2 regions of the Blautia massiliensis (ex Liu et al. 2021) genome follow, and region 1 is predicted to be linked to the other one. Evidence: predicted binding sites of a transcription regulator. Region 1 holds the regulator's gene; the other holds the start of a gene.
The links. The regulator Rex, encoded in region 1, represses fermentation and respiration genes when NADH is low (regulators of the CRP and FNR family bind a similar motif). The targets are predictions, from matches to a motif close to ATTGTTAANTANTTAACAAT.
Positions count from the first base shown of each region.

Region 2: a site for Rex is predicted at 13,598-13,617, ahead of ACTNDQ_RS06740 (CoB--CoM heterodisulfide reductase iron-sulfur subunit B family protein). Genes of this name have one in related genera too.

Region 1 covers NZ_JBQHWA010000013.1:92-8,111, forward strand. The annotation lists gene ACTNDQ_RS06870 (inositol monophosphatase family protein) at 44-817, shown strand; gene ACTNDQ_RS06875 (YfhO family protein) at 748-3,417, opposite strand; gene abc-f (ribosomal protection-like ABC-F family protein) at 3,455-5,371, opposite strand; gene ACTNDQ_RS06885 (redox-sensing transcriptional repressor Rex) at 5,586-6,233, shown strand; gene ACTNDQ_RS06890 (NAD(P)H-hydrate dehydratase) at 6,295-7,812, shown strand; gene alr (alanine racemase) at 7,809-8,020, shown strand, end outside.
Region 2 covers NZ_JBQHWA010000012.1:65,228-86,635, reverse strand. The annotation lists gene ribD (bifunctional diaminohydroxyphosphoribosylaminopyrimidine deaminase/5-amino-6-(5-phosphoribosylamino)uracil reductase RibD) at 219-1,346, shown strand; gene ribE (riboflavin synthase) at 1,328-1,981, shown strand; gene ACTNDQ_RS06795 (bifunctional 3,4-dihydroxy-2-butanone-4-phosphate synthase/GTP cyclohydrolase II) at 2,000-3,217, shown strand; gene ribH (6,7-dimethyl-8-ribityllumazine synthase) at 3,247-3,720, shown strand; gene ACTNDQ_RS06785 (HAD family hydrolase) at 3,739-4,386, shown strand; gene ACTNDQ_RS06780 (tetratricopeptide repeat-containing glycosyltransferase family 2 protein) at 4,491-5,570, shown strand; gene ACTNDQ_RS06775 (collagen-like protein) at 5,693-6,244, shown strand; gene ACTNDQ_RS06770 (MATE family efflux transporter) at 6,371-7,750, shown strand; gene ACTNDQ_RS06765 (LeuD/DmdB family oxidoreductase small subunit) at 8,020-8,502, shown strand; gene ACTNDQ_RS06760 (3-isopropylmalate dehydratase large subunit) at 8,506-9,756, shown strand; gene ACTNDQ_RS06755 (LeuD/DmdB family oxidoreductase small subunit) at 9,892-10,383, shown strand; gene ACTNDQ_RS06750 (3-isopropylmalate dehydratase large subunit) at 10,405-11,649, shown strand; gene ACTNDQ_RS06745 (L,D-transpeptidase family protein) at 11,865-13,304, shown strand; gene ACTNDQ_RS06740 (CoB--CoM heterodisulfide reductase iron-sulfur subunit B family protein) at 13,680-14,474, shown strand; gene ACTNDQ_RS06735 (4Fe-4S dicluster domain-containing protein) at 14,471-14,860, shown strand; gene ACTNDQ_RS06730 (4Fe-4S binding protein) at 14,865-16,853, shown strand; gene ACTNDQ_RS06725 (hydrogenase iron-sulfur subunit) at 16,844-17,287, shown strand; gene ACTNDQ_RS06720 (4Fe-4S dicluster domain-containing protein) at 17,275-18,249, shown strand; gene ACTNDQ_RS06715 (4Fe-4S dicluster domain-containing protein) at 18,253-19,290, shown strand; gene ACTNDQ_RS06710 (FAD/NAD(P)-binding protein) at 19,283-20,137, shown strand; gene ACTNDQ_RS06705 (2Fe-2S iron-sulfur cluster-binding protein) at 20,371-21,084, shown strand; gene ACTNDQ_RS06700 (FAD-dependent oxidoreductase) at 21,098-21,408, shown strand, end outside.

The DNA.
Region 1 (8,020 bases):
TATATTAATCATAAATATATTGTAGTAGAAAAGGGGAAAAGTCATGATTTCAGCAGAAGAACAGAAAAACGTAATTGCTCTTGTAAAACAGACAAAAGAACTGATTTTAAAAGAGATGAATAACGAAGAAGTAATGGTGAAGGGAGCTGCTAACTATGTGACAAATGTGGATCTGGCCGTGCAGAACTTTCTGAAAGAGGAACTTGGAAAAGCATTTCCGGAGATTTCCCTGATCGCGGAAGAAAAAGAAAACCTGGGACTTTCCAGAGAAAAAACTTACTGGATTCTGGATCCTATTGACGGTACTACAAATCTTATTCTGGATTTTCATATGAGCGCAGTTGCATTGGGACTTTATGAAAACGGTGAGATTGTTTTCGGTATTGTATACAATCCGTTTTCCGATGAACTGTTCCACGGAGCCAAGGGAGAGGGCGCTTATCTCAATGGAAAGAGAATCCATGTATCCGATATTGAAGATTTTGGGGATGCGGTAATTTCCTATGGCTCCACTCCTTACACAAAAGAAGAAGCAAAAAATCTCTTTCCGATTTTTTATCACATCTTTATGAAATGTGCGGATTTCCGGCGTACCGGATCTGCAGAACTCGATATGTGTTATGTTGCCTGCGGAAGGGAGCATGGATATATTGAACGTGACCTGAAACCCTGGGATTATTCTGCGGGAACCATTATTCTTCGTGAAGCAGGCGGTATTGTGAAGAACTGGAAAGGCGAGGAACCGTCCTATCTGAAAAATGAGGACATCCTCGCCTGTGCGCCGCAGTTTGCGGAAATTCTTCTGAAAGAATTATAATTTATTTTTTTGTAACCGATTTTGTGTTCAAGAAGGGAGATCAGCAGCGTGAGCAGGATTCCGGAAACAGAGAGAAGAATTCCGGCGCGGATTCCCGGGCAGATGTAACGAAGCTCGATCTGGTTTTTCCCTTCTGTCAGAGGAATAGAATACATGCAGTCATCCAGAAGGCCGGCAGTAATCTGCTGGCCGTTTCTGTATATTTTCCAGCCTTTGTCATAAGGGATGGAGAGATAAAGCAGGGAGCTGGAATCAGCAGCAGTACAGGAAACGGAAACATGCCCGTTTTCCAGCTGGAACTCTTCCACAGCTCTGCCTGAAATCTCCTTGGAAACAGCGGCAAGGGCATCTAGATCCAGCGCATAAAACTGTTCGCCCCCATCCCGGATGAAATATCCATTATCTGAATGGATGGAAACTTTTGCATAAGTGGCTTCGGAAACTGTTGGAATATAAAAAGCTGAGGGACTGAGCCACCAGGAATAACGGCTGATATAGGAGTCATTTACATTTAAAGAGGCATTTTCCATAGGAGAATCCCAGGGTATGTTTCCATATAATGCGTAATTTCCCTCCGGAACAGAAAGGGTGTATACCTGGTCAGTGCCGGAATCTTCTTTGGAAGAGCAGGTATAGGATAACGGCCGATACAGAGAAACCGGATGTCCGCACAGAATGCTGTACAGATAATTCTGGTATACAAACGGGTCATCGGTCTGCGGAGTCTGTATGGATTCCGAATTGTCATGATAAAGAAAGGCCATCGGCAGTGCAGACGGGTTACAGTATACGAACTTTCCGTTTTCCGCCTCTATAGAATCCAGTTTTGTCAGTCCGTTAACGGGATAGGCAGACAAGGTATATTTTACTCCCAGCAGAGCATCTGCAGCAATGACAGGAGAGTTGGTAATGTTCATATTCAGACCGTTTTCGCGATAACCGATACGTTCCAGAAATTCTCTCTGTGTATCGTCCGGGGAGGAAGTATAACCGGAAATGGAACGGTAATTATAAGCCAGAGCTTCGTTATAATTTGCAGTTGCACCGTCAGTGTACTGAATCTTTGTGGAAGTCTGTGAAATCCGGTAAATGGAACTGTCCGATTCCTTGATTTCTCCGATCTGTTTCTGGGAACCCTGAGAATAAGCGGTGTACTGGCTGTTTTCGTCTGCATGGTAATCATTCATCAGAAAGCTGGCGTTAACTGCCAGTTCTGAAAGGATGATTCCTGTACAAAGCAGAGTGATAACTGCTTTTTTCCATGATTTAAAATTCCGGCTGTACATAAAAAGTTTCACAGAAATCAAGGTAACTGCAGCGTAAAAAACGGTCAAATAGATTTTGGATGTATGTTCACCGGGGTGAATATTATCCAGAAAAAACAGAAGAACCGAAAAAATAATCCATCCTCTGGAAAGAAGAACTGCGGTATGGCCATCCAGGTAAATCAGATAAAAACAGGCAGCCAGAAAGATCAGAGCGGCAATTCCCACATAGGAATATCTGCACCAGTAACTTTCCACAGTTTTGAACAATGAAAATACCATATAAAAAGGTTTCCAGTAAAAAATCAGTGCTATGACAGCAAGAAAACAGGCCAGCAGACTTTTTTTCTGTGCAGATAGCGTAGAAGAAAGAAAAAGGGCAATAACCGCCAGGATTACCAGAGTCCCACAGAACAGAGAAGTACTGTTTGGAGTACTGTGCGCGCCCAGGTGGTAACTTTCCAGAATGGTGGGAAGCTGTCCGACGAAAGAAAAATCCTTCAATGCCGCGAGGTCCAGAGAACCACGGTTGGAATTTCCCATGGCAAGTACAGTGGGCAAAAACAGAACCGCGCTGCACATAAGGCCCAGAAACATGGAGAGGCCATAACGGAATATCATGACCAGGGCATTTCGTGGAACATGGCTGTGTTTTCTGGATGATCCCAGAAAATATAAGGCAAGTTCAAAAAGAAACCACAGGGCGGAAAATACACAGTTGATACCACCACTGTACCAGTTAAAAAGAATCGACAATGCCACCCAGACAGAAAGCTTCCAGATGGATGATCCGTGTATGATCTGGTAGACCCCCAAAAGAATCAGCGGAAGAAGATAGACACCGTCAATCCACATGATATTACTGCTCTGGACAATGGTATACTGGCAGAGACCGTAACAGCAGGATAAAAGGACAACAAAAAAAGTTCTTGCAGATTCCGTGTTTTCTGTCAGATATTTCCGGAAGCGGTTCACAAGAAAAATACTGAAGGTCATGGAAGCCAGAGATACTTTCAGCAGTACCAGGATGTCAAAAAATGAATGGAGATTTTCTTTTGGAAAAAAGACACTCAGAAGCATAAACGGGGAGGAAAGATAATAGCTGAAAACAGCGATATTGGTACCTCCCAGTGTTTTTCCAAATGTATAAAAAATGCTGTTTTTCTGCGCCAGAACATCCTTGAAATAAGCATAAAAATCCAGATACTGAATGCTGGCATCATCCACAGCCAGTGATTTGTTGCCAAAAGGGGCGTAGCCACAGGTGATAAATAAAATCAGTAAAACTGCAAAAGTAAGACCAAATGCAGAAAAATAAAGGTGTTTCTTTTTCACAGGTTCCTCCTCCGGGTGATGATAACAGAGCTGGCCGTCAGGCCAGCTCTTCCCATTTTTCATAAAGTTCTTCCAGTTCTTCCGAAATGGCAGCTTTTTCACGGCTTAATTTGGTACATTCCGCTACGTTGGTGCAGACATCCGGGAGAACCATGGTATTGTCAATTTCCTTATCTCTTGTTTCCAGTTCCTCAATGCGGGCTTCCACTTTTTTCAGCTCTGCTTCCCGTTTTCGTTTCTTCGCCTGTTCTTCTTTCATCTGCTGCCAGGAAAGTTTGTTTTCGGAAACAGTTTTTTCTTCCTGAGGGGCCTCGGGAGAATCAATTCCCGGAGCATAGGCACTGGTCAGTTCTTCTTTTTTCTCCAGATAGTAATCATAATCGCCAATGTAATTGACTACGGCCTGATTGGTGAGCTCCATGATCCTGGTTGCGGTCTGATTGATGAAATAACGGTCATGGGAGACATAAAGAACTGTACCGGTGTAACTTACCAGTGCTTCCTCAAGGATTTCCTTGGAAGCGATATCCAGATGGTTGGTAGGCTCATCCAGAATCAGGAAGTTGGCTTCGGAAAGCATCAGCTTGGCGAGGGAAACACGGCCTCTTTCTCCACCAGAAAGTGCAGAAATTTCTTTAAATACATCGTCTCCGGTAAAGAGAAATGCTGCAAGCATATTTCGGATTTCGGTCTCTGTAAGAGTCGGATATGTATCGGAAATTTCCTGGAAAATAGTTTTATCCATATGAAGAACATGATGTTCCTGATCATAATAACCGATCTGTACCTTGGAACCAAGAGAAAATTTTCCGGCATCTGCTTCGAGAAGACCGTTGATGATCTTTAGCATGGTAGTTTTGCCGGTTCCGTTGTTTCCGATCAGTGCCACACGTTCGCCACGTTTGATATCAAAAGAAATATCGGAGAACAGAGTCTGTCCCGGAAATGCTTTGGAGAGTTCCTCCACATGAAGGACATCGTTTCCGCTTAATACACGGGGTTCCAGGGAAATCCGCATACGATCCTGAATTTCCAGAGGCTTTTCGATACGCTGTACACGATCCAGCATTTTCTCACGGCTTTCGGCACGTTTGATGGATTTCTCTCTGTTAAAGGATTTCAGTTTGGCAATGACAGTTTCCTGATGTTTGATGTCCCGCTGCTGATTTAAGTATGCCTTGTACTGGGCATCGCGTAGCTGGGCTTTTTTAAGGGCATAGGCAGAGTAGTTTCCACTGTAGACACGGGTCTGTCCGGCCTCAATCTCCACTACCTTTGTGACAACTTTATCAAGAAAATAACGGTCATGGGAGACAATAAATACAGCTCCCGGATAATTCAGAAGATAGGTTTCCAGCCATGAGATACTTTCCATATCCAGGTGGTTGGTAGGCTCATCCAGAAGCAGGATATCCGGTTTGGAGAGAAGCATCTTGCCAAGGGCAACACGGGTTTTCTGTCCTCCGGAAAGAGTCTCGATCTGTTTATCAAAATCCTCTTCTGTAAAACCAAGACCCTTTAAAACACCGGTCAGTTCACTTTTGTAGGCATAACCGTTTTCCAGTTCAAACTGATGGGTAAGACGGGTGTAAGTCTCCATCAGACGGTTCAGGTCCTCGCCCTGTACATGGTTCATTTCCTGCTCCAGATTACGGATGCGGCGTTCCATATCAATGATGTGCTGCTTGGTGGTAAGAAGTTCTTCATAAATCGTATGGTGCCCGTGAATGTCCTGATACTGGGCCAGATAGCCGATATTTTTGTCACGTGCAAGAACAACATTGCCGGAATCAGCGGAAATTTCCTGCATGATGATCCGAAGAAGGGTTGTTTTTCCTGCACCGTTGCATCCGATAAGGGCCGCTTTTTCCCGGTCTTCAATATGGAAGGATGCGTCATTTAAAATTACTTTTTCGCCAAAGGCTTTGCATATATTTTGACATGATAAAATCATAAAAACTGTCCTCCTGTATAAAGAATTGTCTCTGTCTGGTCATAAAACAGGGAAAATCCTCCACCTATTATAACGGAAACCGCCAGGATTTCAAAGAAAAAATCAATTATTAGAAAAATTATAAGGAAATTTGTACAGAATAGACAACTTTAATTGACAGGAAAATGTCAATTCGTTATAATTAACCTAGTGTAAGGTAAGGAGGAAAACTATCGTGGAGACAAAACAAATCTCGAAAGCGGTGATTAAGCGTCTGCCACGCTATTACCGCTACTTAGGAGAGCTGATGGAAGACAATGTAGAACGTATTTCTTCCAATGAGTTAAGTAAGAAGATGCATACCACAGCTTCTCAGATCCGTCAGGATCTTAATAATTTCGGCGGTTTTGGGCAGCAGGGGTATGGCTATAATGTACATTATCTTTATACAGAGATCGGTAAGATCCTGGGACTGGATACCGTTCATCCGATGATCATTCTGGGTGCCGGTAATCTGGGACAGGCACTTGCCAATTATGTGGATTTTGAGAAGCGTGGCTTCAGGCTGGTTGGTATCTTTGACGTAAATCCTGTGCTTGAGGGCATCGCAGTCCGTGGACTTGAGATCCAGATGCTCAGTGAGCTTCCGTTTTTCCTGAGAGAGAATAACGTGGAGATCGCGATTCTGACACTTCCCAAGAATAAAGCCAAGGAAATGGCAGATATCCTGGTGGAGAACGGGATCAAGGCAATCTGGAATTTTGCACATCTCGATCTTGAGACACCGGATGATGTGATCGTAGAGAACGTTCATCTTTCCGAGAGTCTGATGACACTGTCTTATAATCTCAGCAAATACAGGCAGGAACATGTGGATAATTAAGAATTGTTAAGCTGCCGGAAACGGCAGCTTTCTCTATGACAGAGGGGAGGCAGAAGACAGAATGAAGAAGCTTGTTACCTGCAAAGAAATGAAGGATCTGGACTCCACAACGATCCGTGAGATCGGAGTTCCCTCCGAGGTTCTGATGGAGCGGGCAGCACTGAAGGTGGTAGAGGAAACAGAAAAGTATCTCCAGAAGGACGAAAGGATCCTGGTAGTCTGCGGAAGCGGAAATAATGGCGGTGACGGTATCGCTGTTGCCAGATTGTTCCATCTGAAGGGGATCCGGGTAGAGTTTTATATGGTCGGAAACAAAGATAAAATGACCAGAGAGACAGCTCTTCAGTATAAGATCGCTTCCGGTTATCGTGTCCCGGAGGTGAATAACCCGCAGTGGAGTGAATATACTACTATAGTAGATGCCGTGTTTGGGGTAGGCCTGACGCGTCCGATCGAGGGGCATTATGCTGATATCATCCATGAGATGAACAGTGCGAGGGCCAAAAAGATCGCAGTTGACATCCCGTCAGGAGTGAACGGAGATACTGGCCTGGAAATGGGAATTGCCTTCAGCGCCGATCTGACTGTCACATTTGCCTACCGGAAAAGAGGTCTTTGCTTTTATCCGGGAAGACTGTATGCAGGAAGGATCGTTACCGCCGATATCGGGATCTATGAGCAGGAAGCTGTGACTGCATCTGCCGCCTGTCTGGAAAATAAAGATCTGAAGCTGTTTCCGGAACGTGATCCCGGCGGAAACAAGGGTACCTTCGGAAAAGTGCTCTTTGTGACCGGAAGTGAGGGAATGTGCGGAGCCGCTTATTTAAGCGCCAGTGCAGCACTTCGTGCCGGTGCGGGAATGGTAAAGATCCAGACTGTGGAAGCCAACAGGATCCCACTGCAGATACTCCTTCCGGAGGCTATGGTCTGCAGCCGCTTTGATCAGGAATCCAATGAACAGCTTCTATCCTGGTGTGATGTGATCGTGATCGGACCGGGACTTGGAACATCAGTGGCCAGCCGTGAGAGAGAACAGTGGTTTCTCACGGCGGCTGCCCGGGAGAAAAAGCCGCTGATCCTGGATGCGGACGGCCTGAACCTTCTGGCTGCACATCCACAGTGGTATCAGTATCTGGGAGAGCATGTAGTCCTGACACCGCATATCGGAGAAATGAGCCGGCTCAGTGGCAGAACGATCCAGGAGATCCAGCATGAGATCGCAGATACTGCACTGAAATGTGCTGCGGAAACAGGCTCTGTGTGCGTATTGAAGGATGCATGTACGGTGATCGCAGATGAGAAAGGCCAGATGTATCTGAATCTTTCCGGTAATTCCGGAATGGCAACTGCAGGAAGCGGAGATGTGCTTTCCGGGATCCTGGCAGCAGTGTTATGTATGTATCTGAAAACGGAGGAACAGCCTCCCATGGTTTTAAAGGCCGCGTTAGGTGTTTATCTTCACGGACTATGCGGTGATCTTGCAGCCGCTGAAAAAGGAAAGCGCAGTATGCTGGCAGGAGATATCATAGAATATCTGCCCAAGGCATTAGCTATAGGTGAAGAGGAGTCGGGATTATGAAAAAATACGAGAGAGTAAAAGCACTGGTATCACTGGATGCCATTGCCCACAATTTTGAGGAAATGCATAAAAATGTCAAAGAAGGGACAAAGATCATCGCTGTGATCAAGGCAGACGGTTATGGCCATGGTGCCAGAGCTATTGCCCGTCTGATCCAGGACTATGACTATATCTGGGGATTTGCAACAGCTACTGCAGAGGAGGCACT
Region 2 (21,408 bases), on a different contig from region 1:
TTTCAGAGCTTTTTATGTAGGAAATAATCAGACATTCATTTATTGATCATATGTAACAGATCAATTCCACCCTGCAGATATTTCTGCAGGTTTTTTTTGTATTTGGCACATCGTTTTCGAAATAAATATACCACTCACTTGTCTGTGAATCCGATTGCACAGGTCTAAAAGACTCGGCGTACCAGGCAAAGAACAGGAATAAGAAAGAAGGAATAAAAATGACGGATCAGGAATATATGCTTCGGGCGATTCAGCTGGCCAAAAAAGGAGAAGGCTGGACGAATCCCAATCCGATGGTAGGGGCAGTGATCGTAAAAGACGGAAGGATCATCGGGGAAGGCTATCATAAAAAGTATGGAGAACTTCACGCAGAACGTAATGCTATTGCTTCTCTTACAGAACCAGCAGAAGGTGCGGTGATTTATGTTACGCTGGAGCCTTGCTGTCATCATGGAAAAACACCTCCATGTACGGAAGCGATCATTGAACAGAAGATCAGAAAAGTGGTGATCGGTTCCCGGGATCCGAATCCGAAAGTGGCAGGAAAAGGTGTACAGATGTTAAGAGAAGCCGGTGTAACAGTAGTTGAAGATTTTATGAGAGAAGAATGTGATCAGCTGAATCCGGTGTTTTTCCATTATATTACTACGAAAACCCCATACGTGGTGATGAAGTATGCCATGACACTGGATGGGAAGATCGCAACGAAGACAGGAGCATCAAAATGGATCACCGGAGAAGCGGCAAGAAAAGAAGTACAGCATATGCGGCATCAGTACATGGGGATTATGGCAGGTATTGGAACTGTGCTTGCAGATGATCCGATGTTAAACGTCCGGGTAGAAGGCTGGAAAAGTCCTGTCAGGATTGTGTGCGACAGTAAGCTCAGGATCCCGCCGGACAGTCAGATCGTAAAAAGTGCGGAAAAGTACCGGACGATCGTGGCTTATGCAGATCAGAAAAATACAGAAGAAAAAATAAAAATATTACATACCATGGGAGTTGAGACCATTTACTGTCCGGATGAAAAGGATCAGATAGACCTTAAGAAGCTGATGACAGATCTTGGAAACAGGGGTATTGACAGCATCCTCCTGGAGGGAGGCGGTACGTTAAATGACAGTGCCCTGCGAGCCGGAATTGTAAAGGAAGTACAGGCTTTTGTGGCACCAAAGCTGTTTGGTGGTGTGGCCGGGAAGACACCGGTAGAAGGTATCGGAGTTGAATTCCCGTCTGAAGCAGTAGAACTGAAATATACAGATATCTGCCAGATCGGTGAGGACATCCGGATAAGATGTCAGGTGTGTGAGAAAAAACAGGAGGAATCATGTTTACAGGAATCGTAGAAGAGAAAGGAAAAGTCCGTTATATACAGCTGACAGGAGAATCAGGGATCCTGGCAGTGAAAGCCCGGAAAGTCCTGAAAGGGACAAGGATCGGTGACAGTATTGCTGTGAATGGTGTGTGTCTGACAGTTACGTCGATTCAGCCGGACGGATTTACTGCCGATGTGATGGCAGAGACGATCAGAAGAAGCAGTCTTGGCAGCTGTAAAGCCGGAAGCCAGGTAAACCTGGAACGTGCAATGGCTGCAGATGGCAGGTTCGGGGGACACATAGTAAGCGGTCATATTGATGGAACTGGAGTGATACGTTCCATGCTCCGGGAAGAAAATGCCATCTGGGTATCGATTGAGACATCGCCACAGATCTTGCATCTGATCGTGGAAAAAGGATCCGTTTGTATTGATGGGATCAGCCTGACAGTTGCAAGGGTTGATGAAACTGGTTTTCAGGTGTCGGTCATTCCACATACAGGAGAAGAAACCACCCTTTTGGAAAAGGTGCCGGGGGATCTGGTTAATCTGGAAAATGATGTGATTGGAAAATATGTAGAAAAACTGCTTGGCATCAGAAAAAACGAAGAAGAGAAAAAAGAATCCGGAATTACGATGGAGTTTCTTGAAGAATTCGGGTTTTAGAACAGGAGGATATACACTATGTCACAAAATTATCAGTACAACACAATTGAAGAGGCACTTAGGGATCTTAAGAAAGGAAAAATAATTCTGGTCACAGATGATCCGGACAGAGAAAATGAGGGAGATCTGATATGTGCGGCAGAGTTTGCAACCCGGGAAAATATTAATTTCATGGCGACTTATGCAAAGGGTCTTATCTGTACACCGATGAGTGCAGAAATTGCGGCGAGATTGAACTTTCCGCCGATGGTTGCTGAGAACACGGACAATCACAGTACAGCATTTACCGTGGCAGTGGACCACGCAGATACAACCACCGGTATCTCTGCGGCAGAACGCTCCTATACCATTACGAAGTGTGTGGATGATCAGTCAAAACCGGAGGATTTCAGAAGACCGGGACATGTATTTCCGCTTATTTCCAGAAAAGGCGGGGTTCTGGTACGAAATGGCCATACGGAGGCAACAACAGATCTTATGAGACTTGCCGGACTGAAAGAATGCGGTGTGTGCTGTGAAGTTATGAAAGAAGATGGCACTATGATGCGTACATCACAGCTATGGGAAATGGCAAAAGAGCATAACCTTACATTTATTACGATTCGTGATCTGCAGGATTATATAAGAATACATGAAAAGCATGTAAAGGAGGAAGCAGCTGCAAACCTCCCAACGCAGTACGGTGATTTTAAAATGTATGGCTATATCAATGACATTACAGGAGAGCATCATCTGGCACTGGTAAAAGGTGATCTAGGAGATGGTGAGGATGTGCTTTGCCGTGTACATTCGGAGTGCCTGACAGGCGATGCATTCGGATCGCTCAGATGTGACTGCGGACTGCAGCTGCAGACAGCGATGCGCCAGGTAGAGGCGGAAGGCAGAGGGATCATTCTGTATATGAGACAGGAAGGCAGAGGGATCGGACTGATCAATAAGATCAAAGCCTATGCGCTTCAGGAACAGGGATATGATACCGTGGAGGCTAATGTGAAGTTAGGGTTTGCACCGGATCTCAGAGAGTACTGGGTTGGGGCACAGATACTGTCAGACCTTGGTGTGAAATCATTAAGATTACTGACCAATAACCCGGATAAAGTCTATGGGCTTGGTGAATTCGGGCTGAAGATCAATGAGAGAGTACCTCTGGAGATTCCGGTACAAAAATATGACCGGAAGTATATGAAGACGAAGCAGGAAAAGATGGGTCATATTTTTAAGGAAATAAATTTATAAAAAACAGCAAATAGCAGGAGGAAGAAAAAATGAGACAGATCAATTTAGTAGAAGGAAAAGTAGTAGCACCGGAGGGAATGAAGGTTGGCATCGTGGCAGCGAGATTCAATGAGATCATTGTGAATAAATTATTGGGAGGGGCAGTCGACGGACTGGTAAGACATGGAGTAGAAGAAGAGAATATTACTGCAGCATGGGTGCCGGGAGCATTTGAGATTCCGCTTACAGCACAGAAAATGGCACAGTCCGGAAAATATGATGCAGTTATCTGCGTGGGAGCTGTCATTCGTGGAGATACTTCACATTATGATCTGGTGTGCAATGAATCTGCCAAGGGGATCGCACAGGTTGAACTTGCAACAGGGATCCCGGTCTTATTCGGAGTGATCACGACTGAGAATATCGAGCAGGCTATTGCGCGTGCAGGAAGCAAAGCGGGAAATAAAGGCTATGACTGTGCGTTATCTGCGATCGAGATGGTCAATCTGATGAAGCAGCTCTAATAGATAGGGAAATAAATGATGACAAAAACGATCATATTCGATTATGATGGAACGATCCATCATACCATTGGAATCTATGAACCGGCATTTCGTGAAACCTATCAGTGGCTGACAGAACAGAAGGCTGCAGAAGAACGGGAGATAGGCTCGGTGGAAATTGCCGGCTGGCTGGGATTTAACAGTAAGGAGATGTGGAATACATTTTTGCCGGAGCTGGATCAGAGCTATAAAGAGCAGGCGAGCAGGATGGTAGGAGAACTGATGGTCAGACAGATCAGGAAGCATAAGGCAGTGTGGTATCCGGGAGCAGAGGAGATGCTTACAGCCCTGAAGAACCGGGGATATCATCTTGTGATCTTAAGTAACTGTAAAGCTTCCTATCGTGAGGCGCACTGGAAGGAATTTGGGATGGAACGATGGTTCGATCATTTTTATGACTGCGAATCGTATGGATTCCGTCCAAAGACAGAAATCGTGCAGGAAATCATCCGGGAATATACAGGCCCTTATCTGGTGGTCGGAGACAGGAGGCAGGATCTGGAATGTGCCAGAGCCTGCAAAAGCCCATTTATAGGATGCCTGTATGGATATGGTGAGAGCGGGGAGCTGAACGGAGCAGATCGTCTTGCAGAACATATAGAGGATATACCACAGTTGGTGATATGAGGATGAGCTCAGCTTTATCCGAAAGCAGAAGCTGTACACTGACAGAAGGCATAGGACTGACGGGAACGGCATAAATATTATAAAAATCCGAAGGATCCTGAAATATGATTTCCCTCAGTCTATGTATGATCGTAAAAAATGAAGAAGCAGTTCTTGAGAGGATTTTAAAGCCGGTTTCTCAGGTGATGGATGCGATCCTGATTGCAGATACCGGTTCTTCAGACAGAACAAAAGAGATCGCGGAGCAGTATACGTCGCAGGTGTTTGATTTTCCCTGGTGTGATGATTTTTCTGCTCCGCGTAATTTTCTTCTGGAAAAAGTCCGCACCGATTACTGGATGTGGCTGGATGCGGATGATGTCCTGGATGAAGAAAATCTGGAAAAACTGAAGAGTCTTAAAGAAACTCTGGATCCCGGAACAGATGTTGTAATGATGGAATATGCGGCAGGATTTGACCAGAGCGGGAGAACAACATTTTCTTATTTTCGGGAGCGGATAATGAAAACATCCAGAAATTTCAGATGGAATGGGGCAGTTCATGAAACTGTGATTCCGGAGGGAAATATCATTTATTCAGATGTGGTGATCCGGCACCGGAAATGTGGAAAAGGTGATCCGGACCGTAATCTTCGCATTTATGAAAAAATGCTGGCAGGAGGAGAAACGCTGGAACCCAGACATCAGCTTTATTATGGGAGAGAACTGTATTATCATCAGCGTTATCCGGAGACAGAGGCTGTGTTGGTGGAGTTCCTGAAAAATCCGTCCGGATGGCTGGAAAATAAGATCGATGCCTGTTTTGTACTTGGACAGTGCTACCGGAAAATGGGAGAAAAAAAGTACGCACTGGAAGCTTTTCTGTACAGTCTGACTATGGATGTGCCGAGGGCGGAAATCTGTTGTGAGGTCGGAAAGATTTTTCTGGAAAGAGAGCTTCCCAGACAGGCTGGCTACTGGTACGGGCAGGCGCTCACTGTGCCGTCAGATAAGAAAAAATGTGGATTTTTTATGGCTGAGTGTCATGGATTTGTGCCATATATGCAGCTTTGCGTTTGTTATGATAAGATGGGATGTCCGGAGCAGGCATTCTTTTTTCATAAGAAAGCGAAGGGACTGAAGCCGGAAGATCCGGGAGTATTGTATGATCAGAAATATTTCTGGGAAAAATATGGTCTGGCATAAAAGAAAAGATATCTTTATTATATTTTTCTGGCAGGGTACAAGCTTGCGGGGATCCTATGCACAGGTAAAAGCTGTTGTCATATACTGTAGGGAAAGTTATTATCCTATGAGGTGATCGAAGAATGCTGTTCAGGCATCGAAAACGTAAGGAAATGGAAATGCAGCAGGACAGTCATGAGGATTTGTCCTGTATGTCCTGTTATGGAAATCATAGTTCCTGTGGATGTGACAGATGTGGAACAAGAGGCTGCCCAGGCCCTGTGGGACCTACAGGACCAACCGGTCCCAGAGGCTGTCCGGGAGTTCCGGGTCCTATGGGTCCTCAGGGACCGCAGGGGGAACCGGGAATACAGGGATATACGGGAGCCACTGGTCCGGCTGGAGCAACAGGAGCCACCGGTCCGGCAGGAGTAACAGGTCCGACGGGAGCAACGGGAGCCACTGGTCCAGCGGGAGCAATGGGAGCGACAGGAGCAACAGGAGCCACCGGTCCAGCAGGTTCAACAGGAGCAACAGGAGCCACTGGCCCGGCAGGAGCAGCCGGAGCCACCGGCCCTGCTGGAACAGTAACCCCGGCAGCTGCTGTTGGAAATGCAACAACGGTAGATGATATTGTGGAGGATTTTAATGCACTTCTTGCAAACCTTCGTGATGCAGGACTCCTGGAAAGATAGTGAAATGATAAACACACGTTAATGTGCGGCTGCGTATTTTATGCAGCCGCTGCATATTCTCCATAAAAATATTTCATTGTAGCTTTCCGACGAAAGGTGCTATAATATTTTTGTCTAAGTATGATTATGGGGGATGAAATCGTGAAAAAAAACAAGTATGAGATCGATATGTGCAATGGGTCGATCATGGACAAGCTGATTTCGTTTTCACTGCCGCTGATGCTGTCCGGTATCCTGCAGCTGATGTTCAATGCAGTGGATATCGTGGTAGTGGGACGTTTCAGCGGAAGTGAGGCACTGGCGGCAGTAGGCTCCACTACCGCACTGATTAATGTGTTTACCAACCTTTTTATCGGGATCTCTCTTGGTGCCAATGTGCTGGCAGCCAGATTTTATGCTGCCGGTAAGGATGAAGAAATGTCAGAAACAGTACATACATCGATCCTGCTGGCTCTGATCAGCGGGATCATCATGGCATTTCTGGGAGTGATCTTTGCCAGAATCTGCCTGGAGCTGATGGATACGCCGGAGGATGTGATCGATCTTTCTACTCTTTATATGCGTATCTATTTTCTGGGAATGCCGTTTTTTATGCTGTATAACTATGGCGCAGCAATTTTGCGTGCAGTGGGAGATACCAAGCGGCCGTTGGTCTTTTTGATCATTTCCGGTTGTGCCAATGCGCTTCTGAACCTGTTTTTTGTGATCATTTGTCATTTAAGTGTGGCAGGTGTCGGAATCGGAACCGTGATTTCTCAGCTGATCTCCTGTATCCTTGTTCTCCGATGCCTGTATCAGACAGAGGGAAGCTATCAGCTGCGTTTTTCGAGTCTTTCCATAAATATGGAATATCTGAAACAGATTTTTCAGGTAGGGCTTCCAGCAGGAATCCAGAGTACAGTGATCAATTTTTCCAATGTGCTGCTCCAGTCCTCTGTAAATTCTTTTGGCTCCATTGCAATGGCAGGATATACGGCAGCAAACAATATCTTCGGATTTCTGTATGTGTCTGTAAATTCAGTTACCCAGGCCTGCATGAGCTTTACCAGTCAGAATTATGGTGTGCGAAAACCGAAACGTATGGACCGGGTACTTGTTGACTGTATGATCCTGTCCTTTGTCGTATCCTTTGCCATGGGCTGTGGTGCATACTTTTTCGGTCCGCAGCTTCTGAAGATCTATACGGAAAACCCTAAGGTTATCCAATGCGGAATGGAGATTCTTGCCTATACCACAGTTACCTATTTCCTCTGCGGACAGATGGATCTGTTTCCGGGAGCACTGCGCGGAATGGGCCGCTCCGGTGTCCCCATGATCCTGTCGATCATTGGAACCGTCGGGCTCCGGATCGTGTGGATATTCGGAATTTTCCCGGCACACAGATCATTGAAGGTACTGTTTATTTCCTACCCGGCATCCTGGATCTTTACGATCGTTATGCAGGTGATCTGTTTCTGGTTTGTAAGACGGAAGGTGCATAGTCGGCTTTTGCGAGAAACTGCATAATAAAATTAATACGTAGAATATCAGAGAAAGCGGACATAGTTCCGCTTTTCTGCATTTACAGGGAAAATAAAATAAGCCGGTTCAGCGTCTGCTCCTGGACAGCAGACAATGCTTACAGCCTGGAAATTGATTTTATAACCTGAGATTATATTAAGTATCAAAAATATACATTTTAATTATATGATGTTTTGTGTTAGAATATAGGACGAATAGGGCAGCGGAGGAATGACTGCCCTGAAATAGATAACGATCAGAAAGGAACTTGTTTTATGGATAAGGGAACAATTTTTAAATTTCATAATGACCTTGATACCGATCAGATCATTGCATCCCAGTATCTGCTCCTGCCGAATCTGGATGAAATGAAGGGCCACACATTTGAATCACTGGATCCGGATTTTTCCAAAAAGGTTAAACCGGGAGATTTTGTAGTTGGAGGAGAGAACTTCGGATGCGGATCCTCCAGAGAGCAGGCACCGGGTGTTCTTAAGGCACTTGGAGTAAAGGCAGTTATTGCGAAATCTTTTGCCCGTATTTTTTTCCGCAATGCCATTAATATCGGACTTCCGGCAATTGTCTGTAAGGATCTTCCGGATGCTGTGAAGACAGGAGATACCCTGGAGCTTCATATGTCCGAGGGAACTGCTGTTGCCAATGGTAAGACTTATTCCTGCACAAAACTGCCGGAATACATGCAGAATATACTGAATCAGGGCGGCCTTATCGCTTCTCTGAACCGTGAGGAGGAATAAGAGATGGGAATGACGATCGCAGAAAAAATCATCGCGGCAGCGGCTGGAGTGGACAGTGTAAAACCCGGAGATATCTATACGGTTTCACTGGATCATCTGATGAGCAATGACGGAACCACACATCTGACTGTTGATATGTACAACAATAAATTAAAAAATCCTCATATTGCAGATACAAAGAAGCTGGTATTTATCGTAGACCATAACGTACCGTCTGACAGCCCGAAAACAGCGGCATCCCAGAAAAAGATGAGAGATTTTGCAAGAGAAAATAATATTGATTTCTGGGAAGGAAAGGGTGTCTGCCACCAGATCATGATCGAGAATTATGTCCGTCCGGGACAGTTGATCTTCGGTGCTGACAGCCATACCTGTTCCTACGGAGCACTTGGTGCTTTCGGTACCGGTGTAGGATGTACAGATTTCCTTTACGGAATGGTAACCGGAACTTCCTGGGTCATGGTTCCGGAAACCGTAAAATTTAACCTGACAGGGAAGCTTCCTGAGGGTGTTTACGCAAGAGATCTGATCCTTACCATTATCGGTGAGATCGGGGCAAACGGCTGCAACTATCAGGCAATGGAGTTTACCGGTGAGGGCGCCAGAACCTTAAGCATCAGCGACCGTATGGCACTTTGCAACATGGCTGTTGAGGCCGGTGCGAAGACAGGAATCTTTGAGGCTGATGATAAAGCTCTGGAATATCTGAAAGAGCATGGACGTGAGCCAAAAGCGGTATATCACAGCGATCCGGATGCTGTTTACGCAAGAGAGTATACCTTTGATCTTTCAAAAGTCCGTCCGGTTGTAGCGAAGCCAGACTTTGTTGACAATGTGGTTCCGGCTGAGGAAACCTGCGGCATCAAGATCAACGAAGCGTTCCTTGGCTCCTGCAATAACGGCCGTATTGAAGATCTCCGTGTAGGCGCAGAGGTGATCAAAGGCAAAAAAGTTGCAGAGGGAGTTCGTTTCCTGGTTGTTCCTGCAAGCCAGACCATCTATCGTCAGGCATTAAAGGAGGGGCTTATCGATATCTTCATGGAAGCAGGGGCTATTGTTATGAACCCGAACTGCAGTGTATGCTGGGGAAGCTGCCAGGGTGTTATCGGCGAGAATGAGGTTCTGATCAGCACAGGAACCCGTAATTTCAAGGGACGTGCAGGGCATCCGAGCTCTAAGGTTTACCTGGGATCTGCGGCAACAGTTACTGCATCTGCCGTTGCAGGTGAGATTGCAACTGCTGACAGAGTATAAGAGTTTCAGAAAAGATTTAAATAATATATTCAGAAATTATCAGAGGATGATCCGTTTCGGCGTGGGTTCTTATAACTGGGCAGACAGAAAACATTTGCCTGATGATACGGAACGGAATAAACAGGAGATATACATATGGAAGCATTTACAGGAAAAGTGTGGGTACTTGGTGATGATATTGATACGGATATCATTATCCCGACGGAGTACCTTGCACTGAAAACCATTGACGATATGAAACAGTACGGATTCAGTCCCCTTCGTCCGGAGCTGGCCGGACAGATCCAAAAGGGCGACATTATTGTAGCAGGAAAGAACTTCGGATGCGGATCCTCCCGAGAGCAGGCACCGGAGATCATCAAGGCACTGGGTGTGCAGTGTGTCATTGCGAAATCTTTTGCCCGGATCTTTTTCCGCAACTCCATTAACAACGGCCTTCTTCTTATTGAGCAGCCGGATCTTCATGACAATGTAAAAGAGGGAGATCAGGTTACGGTAGTAATGAATGAGCATGTAGAGCACAATGGAAAACAGTACCCGATCGCGTCTCTTCCGGAGAATCTGATGGATATCATCCAGGCTGGCGGACTGGTAAAAGCCATGCGTAAGCTGAACGGCCTGGACTAAAAAACGGAGAGGAGAGAAATAATGGGCGAGACGATCATTGAAAAAATTATCAGACATAATACAGGCAAGGCAGTAAAGCCTGGTGATATCGTGACGGTCAATGTGGACAGAGTGATGATCCATGATATCTTTATTCCGTTTGTAGCGGAAAAATTTGAGGAGATGGGCTTTCAGAAGCTGTGGGATCCGGACAAGGTTGTTCTGATCTATGACCATCTTGTACCGGCAAGTCAGCAGGATGATACCAGACATTTCCATGTGGGAGATGCTTTTGCAGCTAAATATGGCATGAAAAACGTACACAGAAGTGACGGTATCTGTCATCAGCTTATGACTGAGGCAGGTTATGTTAAACCCGGTAATATTGTATTTGGCACAGACAGCCATACCACGACTTATGGATGTGTCGGTGCGTTTTCTTCCGGCATCGGTTACACAGAGATGGCCAGCATCCTGGGAACAGGAACCATGTGGATCAAGGTTCCGGAAACCATAAAGGTTGTGATCGACGGAGAACTTCCGGAGAATGTCATGTCCAAGGATATCATCCTCCGCCTGATCGGTGATCTTCGTGCAGATGGAGCTACTTACCGTGCTCTGGAATTTTGCGGAAGCACCATTGAAAATATGTCTGTGGCAAGCCGTATGACTATGGCGAATATGGCAATTGAGGCCGGTGCGAAATGTGCACTTTTCACACCGGATGAGAAGACAGCTGCTTACTGCAACGTAGAGCTTGATGATTATCAGAAGAGTCTTGTGGGAGATGAGGATGCTGTCTACATGAAGACCATAACTTATAAAGCAGAGGATTTTGTGCCGGTAATGGCATGTCCGTCTCAGGTGGACAAGATCCGTGATGTCAGTGAGCTTCAGGGTGAGACCATCGACCAGGTATTCATCGGTTCCTGTACCAACGGACGTCTGGAGGACCTTATGGCGGCAGCAGAGGTGCTGAAGGGCAAAAAGGTTGCAGACTTTGTAAAGCTGATCGTGACTCCTGCCAGCCGCAAAATTTACCGTCAGGCTATTGAGCTTGGCATTCTGGATACTCTTGCGGAAGCTGGGGCTGTCATTACACATCCGGGCTGCGGACTTTGCTGCGGAAGGACCGGCGGAATCCTGACAGACGGTGAAAAGGTCGTGGCAACCAACAATCGTAATTTCCTGGGACGTATGGGAACTTCCAAGGTCCAGATCTATCTGGCATCTCCGAAAACAGCAGCAGCCTGTGCCGTTGCAGGCAAGATCGTAATGCCGGAATAAGAAGCAGAAGATCCTGAGAGAAATACTGTTGCCAGAAACAGATAAAGAAACGTATGAGAAAGACAGATTTTCGCAGAGGCGTCAGTCTGTCTTTTTTTACCGGATCAGAAGGATCCGGGATAAGTCATTTTTACAGAAAATGGGATTTATTGTATTATAATAACAGCCAGTGTGACAACATAACATATATTACATAAGACTCGAGGGATAAGGGTATGGAGAAAAGATCAACCATCAGTAAAAAGACACTGAAGATCATACTTGGAATCTGCATTGGCGTAACAATCCTGGCAGTGGCAGGGTTATTTGTCTATACATACTTGGCAGATCACAATACGCTAGGACGGAAGATTTCCATATGGGGAGTGGATGTTTCCAGACTGGATGCAAAGCAGGCAGAAGAAAAGATCGCTGCGGAATTTGCAGATCGTCCGGTATCCTTTCAGGAAAATGATCAGGAAGTTTACAGTACTACTTTGAAAGAGCTGGGCTACAGTCTCAATGAAGAAGCCCTTCTGAGTAAGCTTACAGAAATTCAGAAACAGCGGGAAGAGAGTCGGAAGCTTTTTCCAAAGGAAGAAAATATAGAACCGGAATGTCAGATCGAGGAAGATGAGGAGCAGGAAAAGCAGGCTCTCGATCTTTCAAATTTCGGTACGGAAGAAAGAAAAGCTTCTGTTGATGCAGCCATTCAGTACGATAAGGAGAAAAAAGAATTCACTCTTGTGAAGCAGGTACAGGGGACGGAAATCGATCCGGATAAGCTGGAGACTACTGTGGACACAAATCTGAACGCAGCATTTGATACGGCTCTTCTTGGAGATATCATTACAGTACCGATCAACAAGCATGTGTATGTAAGTCCGACTGTCACTGCAACAGAGGATATGAAAAATAAGGTTACAGACCTGAACAGCCAGCTGAAGAAATACCGCAGCAGTACAGTAACTTATACATTCGGAAGTGAAACGGCTGTTCTGGATTCCGATACGATCACATCCTGGCTGAAGACTGAAGGGGAGACGCTGACTTTAGATGAAGAAGCCATTAAAGCCTACATCAGTGAGCTTGCCAACAAATACAATACCATTTATGTTCCCCGTACCTTTCATACATCTGCGGGAACGGATGTGACCATTGAGGGAAATGAGTACGGATACCGGATCGATCAGGACGGAGAGTATGCTCAGCTTCTGGAAGACCTGAAAAGTGGTACTGCTGTAACAAGAGAGCCTGTTTACAGCAAAAAAGGATACCAGAGAAACGGAACAGACGATCTGGCAGGCAGTTACATAGAGGTCAGTCTGGATGCACAGCATTTGTGGCTGTATAAGGACGGAAGCCTTGTGACGGAAACAGATATTGTCAGCGGTAAGCCGGTGAAGGGGCGTGAAACATATCGTGGTGCATGGCCGATCGCCTACAAGGCGAGTCCCTTTAACCTTACCAGCAATGAATATGGTTACGATGTAAAGGTTAATTACTGGATGCCTTTTGTCTACGGACAGGGACTTCATGATGCGTCCTGGCAGTCATCCTTTGGCGGGAACCGTTATAAAACCAACGGAAGCCACGGCTGCATCAATCTGCCTAAGGATCAGGCAGCACTGATCTATAACACTATTGATGCAGGTTATCCGATCATTATTTACTGATAGGAGCAAAAAAGCTTCGGAGAGATCCGGAGCTTTTTTTATGCCCGAAAATGAAAATTATCATGGAAGCAGGATCGTAAATGATAAGGTTTTTCAAAAGTACGTTAAAAAAAACACAAAAAAATATCGAAAAAGCCTTGTCGAAACAGAAATAACGTGATATGATGATTTCGGAAATCGAGCTAATACACTTCTTAATTGCGGAGGAAGAGTGTTTTTCTCTTTTATTTGAGTGCAAATTGATAAAAAAACTCAAATAAGTGTTAGTTGAGATTTCATTTTTTTATTCATGTATCGTTAAAAAAAAGACAATATATGAACAAGAATATCTACTATAAACGTCAGATTTTAGACTAAGAAAGGATAATGAAAGGTATGAAGTACAGTTATTATCCGGGGTGCACCCTGAGAACAAAGGCCAAAGATCTGGATGAGTATGCCAGAGCCAGTGCCACAGCCCTTGGGTTTGAGCTTGAGGAGATCGAGGACTGGCAGTGTTGTGGTGGTGTTTATCCGCTTGGCACAGACGAGATCGCCACAAAGCTTTCTTCCGTCCGTGCGTTAAACCAGGCAAAAGAAAAAGGCCAGGATCTGGTGACGATCTGTTCAGCCTGTCATCATGTGATCAAGCGTGTCAATGATGATATGAAAAATGTGGAAGATATCCGGACCAGAGCCAACAATTATATGCAGTTGGAAGCTCCCTATGAAGGAGAGACAACCGTTCTCCATTATCTGGAGGTTCTCCGGGACAGAGTCGGTTTTGATAAACTGAAAGAAAAAGTAGTAAATCCTTTTACCGGAAAGAAGATCGGAGCCTATTACGGATGTCTGCTTCTGAGACCTGGAAAGATCATGGCATTTGATGATCCGGAAAATCCAAGGATCATGGAGGATTTTATCCGTGCCCTTGGCGCTGAGCCTGTGATCTATCCTTACAGAAATGAATGCTGTGGAGGATATATATCCCTGAAAGAAAAAGAAATGTCACAGAATATGTGTGAAAAGATTGAAGAAAGCGCAGCAGGCTTTGGCGCAGATATGCTGATCACTGCCTGTCCGCTTTGCAAATACAATCTGAATAAAAATTCCGGAAATAAAATGCCGGTTTACTATTTTACAGAGCTTCTGGCAGAAGCCCTTGGCGTCAATGAGGAGGTGGCAAAATGAGAGATAACCATTCTGCTGCGGAAAAAATAAAGGAGATCAGCGGGACCAATCCTCTGAAATGTATGAAGTGTGGCAAATGCTCTGCTACCTGCCCATCCTTTGACGAGATGGATATCAAGCCTCATCAGTTTGTGTCCTACGTGATCAATGAAAATATCGAAGCACTTGTAAATTCAGCATCCCTGTGGAAATGTCTTTCCTGTTTTGCCTGTGTGGAGCGCTGTCCGCGAGACGTAAAACCCGGAAAGATCATTGACGGGGCAAGACAGCTGGTTGTCCGGGAAAAAGGTGGAGACTATCTTTCACCAAATGAAATTCCGGAGCTTCTTGATCCGGAGCTTCCTCAGCAGCTGCTCGTAAGTGCGTTCAGAAGATACAGGAGGTGAGAAAGTGCAGAGAATCGGTGTATTTGTCTGTCATTGCGGAAGTAATATTGCCGCTACGGTAGACGTGAAAAAGGTTGTGGAGATCATTGCAAAAGAGCCAGGAGTTGTCCATGCAGAAGATTATCAGTATATGTGTTCTGAAGCAGGACAGTCCAGGATCCAGGAAGCCATCCGTGAAAAAAATCTCACAGGAGTGGTTGTCTGTTCCTGTTCTCCGCGTATGCATGAGGCAACTTTCCGTAAAGCAGCGGGAAAGGCCGGCCTGAATCCATATATGGTGGAGATCGCAAATATCCGTGAGCACTGTTCCTGGATCCACAAGGATATGCAGGAGGCTACGGAGAAGGCCGTGATCCTTGCAAGAGCAGCAGTAGCAAAAGTCAATTTAAATGCTCCTCTTCAGCCGGGAGAAAGCCAGGTTACAAAGAGAGCCCTGATCATCGGAGGCGGTATCGCCGGAATCCAGACGGCTCTTGATATTGCCGATGCAGGCTATGAAGTTGATATTGTGGAAAAAACACCAAGTATCGGCGGAAGAATGTCACAGCTTGACAAAACCTTCCCTACTCTGGATTGCTCCGCATGTATCCTTACTCCGAAAATGGTGGAGGCTGCAGCTCACGAAAAGATCAATATCTATACATACAGTGAAGTAGAAAAAGTTGCAGGTTTTGTAGGAGATTTTACTGTTGATATCCGCAAAAAAGCGCGAAGTGTCAACATGGACAAATGTACAGGCTGTGGAGTCTGCCAGGAAAAATGTCCTTCCAAAAAGATTCCAAATGAGTTCAACAGAGGGCTGAACAACCGGTCAGCTATTTATACTCCGTTTGCACAGGCGATTCCAAACGTTCCTGTGATCGACAGAGAGCATTGCCTGAAATTTAAGACAGGCAAATGTGGTGTCTGCTCCAAAGTATGTCAGGCAGGAGCCATTGATTACGATCAGCAGGATGAAATCGTAACACAGAAATACGGAGCGATCGTGGTGGCAACCGGATTTGATACCATCAAGCTTGACAAATATGATGAATACGCATACAGCCAGAGCAAGGATGTGATCACATCTCTGGAGCTGGAGCGTATCATGAATGCTGCAGGACCTACAAAAGGACATCTTGAGCGCCTTTCCGATGGAAAAGCACCCAAGGAGATCGTATTTATCCAGTGTGTTGGAAGCCGTTGCTCCGATGACCGTGGAAAGCCATACTGTTCCAAGATCTGCTGTATGTACACAGCTAAGCATGCCATGCTGATCCGTGATAAATATCCGGATACCAATGTGACGGTATTTTATATTGATGTCCGTACACCTGGTAAAAACTTCGATGAGTTTTACAGAAGAGCAGTTGAGCAGTATAACGTAAACTATATCAAAGGTCAGGTAGGAAAAGTAATCCCGCAGCCGGATGGAACACTTCTTGTTCAGGGCTCGGATCTTCTTGATAATAAGCAGATCTTCAAGAAAGCAGATATGGTAGTTCTTGCAACAGCCATTGAACCGAATCCGGATGTACGTAAGATCGCTACCATGCTTACTGCAAGTATTGACACCAACAATTTCCTTACAGAAGCTCATGCAAAGCTTCGTCCTGTAGAATCACCGACAGCAGGAATTTTCCTTTCCGGTGTATGCCAGGGACCAAAGGATATCCCGGAGACAGTTGCCCAGGCAGGAGCTGCGGCCGTAAAGGCCATAGGACTTCTTGCAAAGGACAAGCTGACAACCAATCCATGTACGGCAAGATCTGACGAGCTTCTCTGTAACGGATGCTCTACCTGTGCAAATGTATGTCCTTACGGAGCGATTTCCTATGAGGAGAAACAGGTCAACGATCACGGTATCCGTGAGACAAGAAGAGTTGCGGTTGTCAATACAGCACTTTGCCAGGGCTGCGGTGCCTGCACAGTAGCCTGCCCGTCAGGAGCCATGGACCTTCAGGGCTTCTCCAACAGACAGATTATCGCGGAGGTGGATGCAATATGTCGATAGAAACAAAGGAAGAATTCAGACCAAAGATCGTGGCATTCTGCTGTAACTGGTGCAGCTACGCCGGAGCAGACCTTGCCGGAAGCAGCCGTTTGAGCTATCCGGCGGATGTAAAGATCATCCGTGTTCCATGTTCCTGCCGTGTCAATCCCATGTTCATCCTCCGTGCCTTTGAAAAAGGAGCCGATGGTGTGATCATGTGCGGATGCCATCCGGGAGACTGCCATTACAGTACCGGAAACTATTATGCAAGAAGACGTATGACACTTCTGTTTTCAATGCTGGATTATATTGGGGTGGAAAACGGAAGAACACGTGTGGAATGGGTATCTGCCGCAGAAGGCGTGAAATTTTCACAGACTATGAATGAGTTTGTTGAGAAGATCCATTCACTTGGTAAAAACGTGAGATTGGAGGATATAAGATGCAGGAGCTGATAAAACGTGCAAAAGAACTGCTTGCAGATGGCACGGTAGTCCGGGTTCTTGGGTGGAAAGCCGGAGATCTTGCCTTTAATCCGGAACCAGCCTATTTTGAAACACCGGAATCTCTGGAGGATTTTGTCTATGATGGATTCTGCGGTGCCAATTTAAGCAAATATATGATCGAAGCTTCCAGGCTGGAAGGAAAAACCATGGTCTGTCTGAAGCCCTGCGATACATATAGCTTTAACCAGCTTTTGAAAGAGCATCGTGTAGACAGAGAAAAAGCCTATATCGTAGGTGTTGGCTGTAAAGGAAAACTGGATATTGAAAAGATCCGCAAAATGGGGATCAAGGGTATCCGGGGAATTTCCGGAGCAGAGATTACCGGAGATGCCGAGACACTGACTGTGGATACTGTTTACGGAGAAAAAACCTGTGCATACAAAGATGCCATGCTGGAACGCTGCCATGTATGTAAAGGAAAAGAGCATAAAATTTACGATGAACTGATCGGTGAGTCAAAGGAGACAAAGGACGCTGACCGTTTCGCAGAAGTTGAGCGGATCGAGGCAATGAGTCCGGAAGAAAAATTTGCATTCTGGCAGAGCGAGCTGAGTAAATGTATCCGCTGTAATGCCTGCCGTAATGTATGTCCGGCCTGCAGCTGCCGCAAATGCGTTTTTGACAGCAACAAGTTCGACAGCGCCCAGAAGGCAAATGTGGATTCCTTTGAAGAAAAGATGTTCCATGTGATCCGTGCCTTCCATGTAGCCGGAAGATGTACGGACTGTGGCGAGTGCAGCAGAGTCTGCCCGCAGGGAATTCCCCTTCATCTGTTTAACCGTAAGTTTATCAAGGATATTGATGCGTTTTACGGTGAGTATCAGGCAGGCGAGGATGCGGAGTCAAAGGGTCCGCTTACCAGCTTTACCTTTGAGGATGTAGAGCCAGGGATCGTGGCAGAAAGGGGATAATGTATGTATAAGATCGCAGTAGAAAATCTGCCGGCATTATTCCGGAAAATTGCCGCAGATCAGGAATTATATTTACCGGTAAAGGTAAGTGAACAGGTAAACTTCAAGGCATGGAGCGAGGATGCAGAGGTTTCCCTTGAAACACTGAAAACCGTGAAATCACCGAAGGATGCTTTCTTTCCGCAGAGTGAAAATCTCTATACCTGTAAAAAAGACGGAAAAAATATCAGCATTGAGCCTCAGGCACTGAAAGACCAGAATTTTGTCGTATTCGGAATGAGAGCCTGTGATGTACAGGGTGTGAAGGTTCTCGACAAGGTATTCCTTGGGGATCCGGTGGATACTTTTTACCAGGCAAGAAGAGAACATGGAACTATCGTAGCTCTTGCCTGTCATGAACCGGAGGAAAGCTGCTTTTGTAAAGTATTTGGCATTGATGCTGCAGATCCGGAAGCAGATGTTGCAGCCTGGATCATCGAGGGAGAGCTTTTCTGGAAGCCTCTCACAGAAAAGGGAAATGCTCTGACAGAAGTTGTGAAGGAGCTTTTGGCAGATGCTGATGAGACAAAGGTAGAAGAGGAGAAGAAGGCGATCCGTGGTATTATCGAGCTTCTTCCATATACACATCTTTCACTGGAAGGATGGGCGCAGGAAGAATACATGGACCGTTTCAATTCTCCTGTATGGGAGAAACTGTACAAGCCTTGTCTTGCCTGCGGAACCTGTACCTTCGTATGTCCGACCTGTCAGTGCTATGACATTAAGGATTACGACACAGGGCACGGTGTTCACCGTTACCGCTGCTGGGATTCCTGCATGTACTCTGATTTTACCATGATGGCTCATGGAAACAACCGTACCAGCCAGATGCAGAGATTCCGTCAGAGATTTATGCATAAGCTTGTTTATTATCCGTTAAATAATGACGGCATGTTCTCCTGTGTTGGCTGCGGCCGCTGCGTGGAGAAATGTCCGGAATCTTTAAATATCGTAAAAGTCATCAAGGCCTTTGAAAAACAGGGAGGTGAAAAGAATGAGTGAATGTACCTGTCATAAGAATTTTACACTGGATACGCTGATCCCCAAGGTTGGCGTGATCACAGATATCCGTCAGGAGACACCGGATGTAAAAACCTTCCGTGTGGAGGCTCCGGAGGGTGGAAAGCTTTTCGAGCATATGCCAGGACAGTGTGCCATGGTCTGTGCACCAGGTGTCAGTGAAGGTATGTTTTCTATTACTTCTTCTCCTACTGTAAAAGATTATCAGGAATTCAGCATCAAAAAATGCGGATCCCTTACCGACTATCTCCATAGCCTTCAGGTTGGAGATGAGATCGCGGTTAGGGGTCCATACGGAAATCATTTTCCGGTGGAAGATAAGTTAAAGGGAAAAAATCTCCTGTTTATCGCAGGTGGAATCGGTCTGGCACCTCTTCGTTCCGTGATCAATTATGTGCTGGATAACCGTGAGGATTACGGAACAGTAGATATTCTCTATGGTTCCCGTTCCGCAGATGATCTGGTGCAGCTTAAGGAAATCCAGGAAGTATGGATGAAAACAGAAGGTGTAAATGTATATCTTACCATTGACCGCGAGCAGGAAGGCTGGGACGGTCATGTAGGATTTGTTCCGAATTATCTGAAGGAGATTGGTTTTGATACCAATAAGACCGCTCTGGTCTGCGGCCCGCCGATCATGATCAAATTCGTTCTGGCAGGACTGGAAGAGCTGGGCTTCTCCAGAGAGCAGGTATATACCACACTGGAGCTTCGTATGAAATGCGGTGTCGGAAAATGCGGCCGTTGCAACATCGGAGACAAATACGTCTGCAAAGACGGCCCGGTATTCCGATGTGATGAGGTGGATGAATTACCTAATGAGTACTAAGTTATAGATTGCACCTTAAGAAACTTTCAAATATATGCGCTGGTTATAGCCAGTACACAGCCATGTGGAACAGCCATCTCGCTAAGATGCCCATTTTAGGAGCGGTTTTAGCGGCGCTGAAATCCAGTACTTACGAAGACTTAGGAGTGAAGGCTCTCCTGAACTCCTTAGTCGCAGTTAGTACTTAGTTCAGCAGAGCGTTGCGACGGGCACGTGTGAGATGGCTGTTCCACATGGCGTACGATTTGGATAAAAGAAAGGACACCAACATGGAAAATAATATGGTAAACGTATATTTTTTCGGTAAGAAATACAGCGTTCCCGGTGATCTGACCATTATGACAGCTATGGAATATGCCGGTTATACATTAAAAAGAGGATGCGGCTGCAGACACGGATTCTGCGGTGCCTGCGCGACCATCTACAGGATCAAGGGACAGAATGAGCTGAAAACCTGTCTCGCCTGTCAGACACAGGTGCAGGAGGGAATGTATGTGGCAAGTATCCCGTTCTTCCCTACAGACAAGAGACTTTATAATATAGAAGATCTTAAGCCGAACCAGCAGGTAATGATGGAGCTTTATCCGGAGATCTACAGCTGCATCGGATGCAATGCCTGCACAAAGGCCTGTACACAGGACTTAAATGTCATGCAGTATATTGCATATGCGCAGAGAGGCGAGCTTGAAAAATGTGCAGAGGAATCCTTTGACTGTGTAAGCTGCGGCTGCTGTTCCGTAAGATGTCCGGCAGGAATTTCCCATCCGATGGTAGGCCTTCTTGCAAGACGTCTCACCGGAAAATATATTGCGCCGAAAAGCGAGCATCTGGAGAAACGTGTGGAAGAGATCCACGAGGGCAAATTTGACGATATGATCGAGAAAATCATGCAGAAGCCGATCACAGAGATGCAGGAACTTTACAACAGCAGAGAAATCGAGAAGTAGGAGGGCGTAAAACATGTATGCACCATATCCAGAAAATATGATGGAATCCATCAAAAAGGTAGAGGCTACAAGAGCGGAGCGTATGGCAACAGAGCCAAGACGTCTGAGTGCAGATGAGAAAGATGCTCTTCTCAAAAAATTCCATCCGGACTATAACCCGGATGCATTTGCAGAGATCAAGGTAGGACCGAACAAGGGACAGAAAGCACCACTGGAACTGACAAAAATGCTCCATTCAGAAAGCCGTCTGCTCAACGAAAAAATCGATCTTACAAAAATCGATTATGATGTAGATGTACTGATCATCGGCGGTGGCGGAGCAGG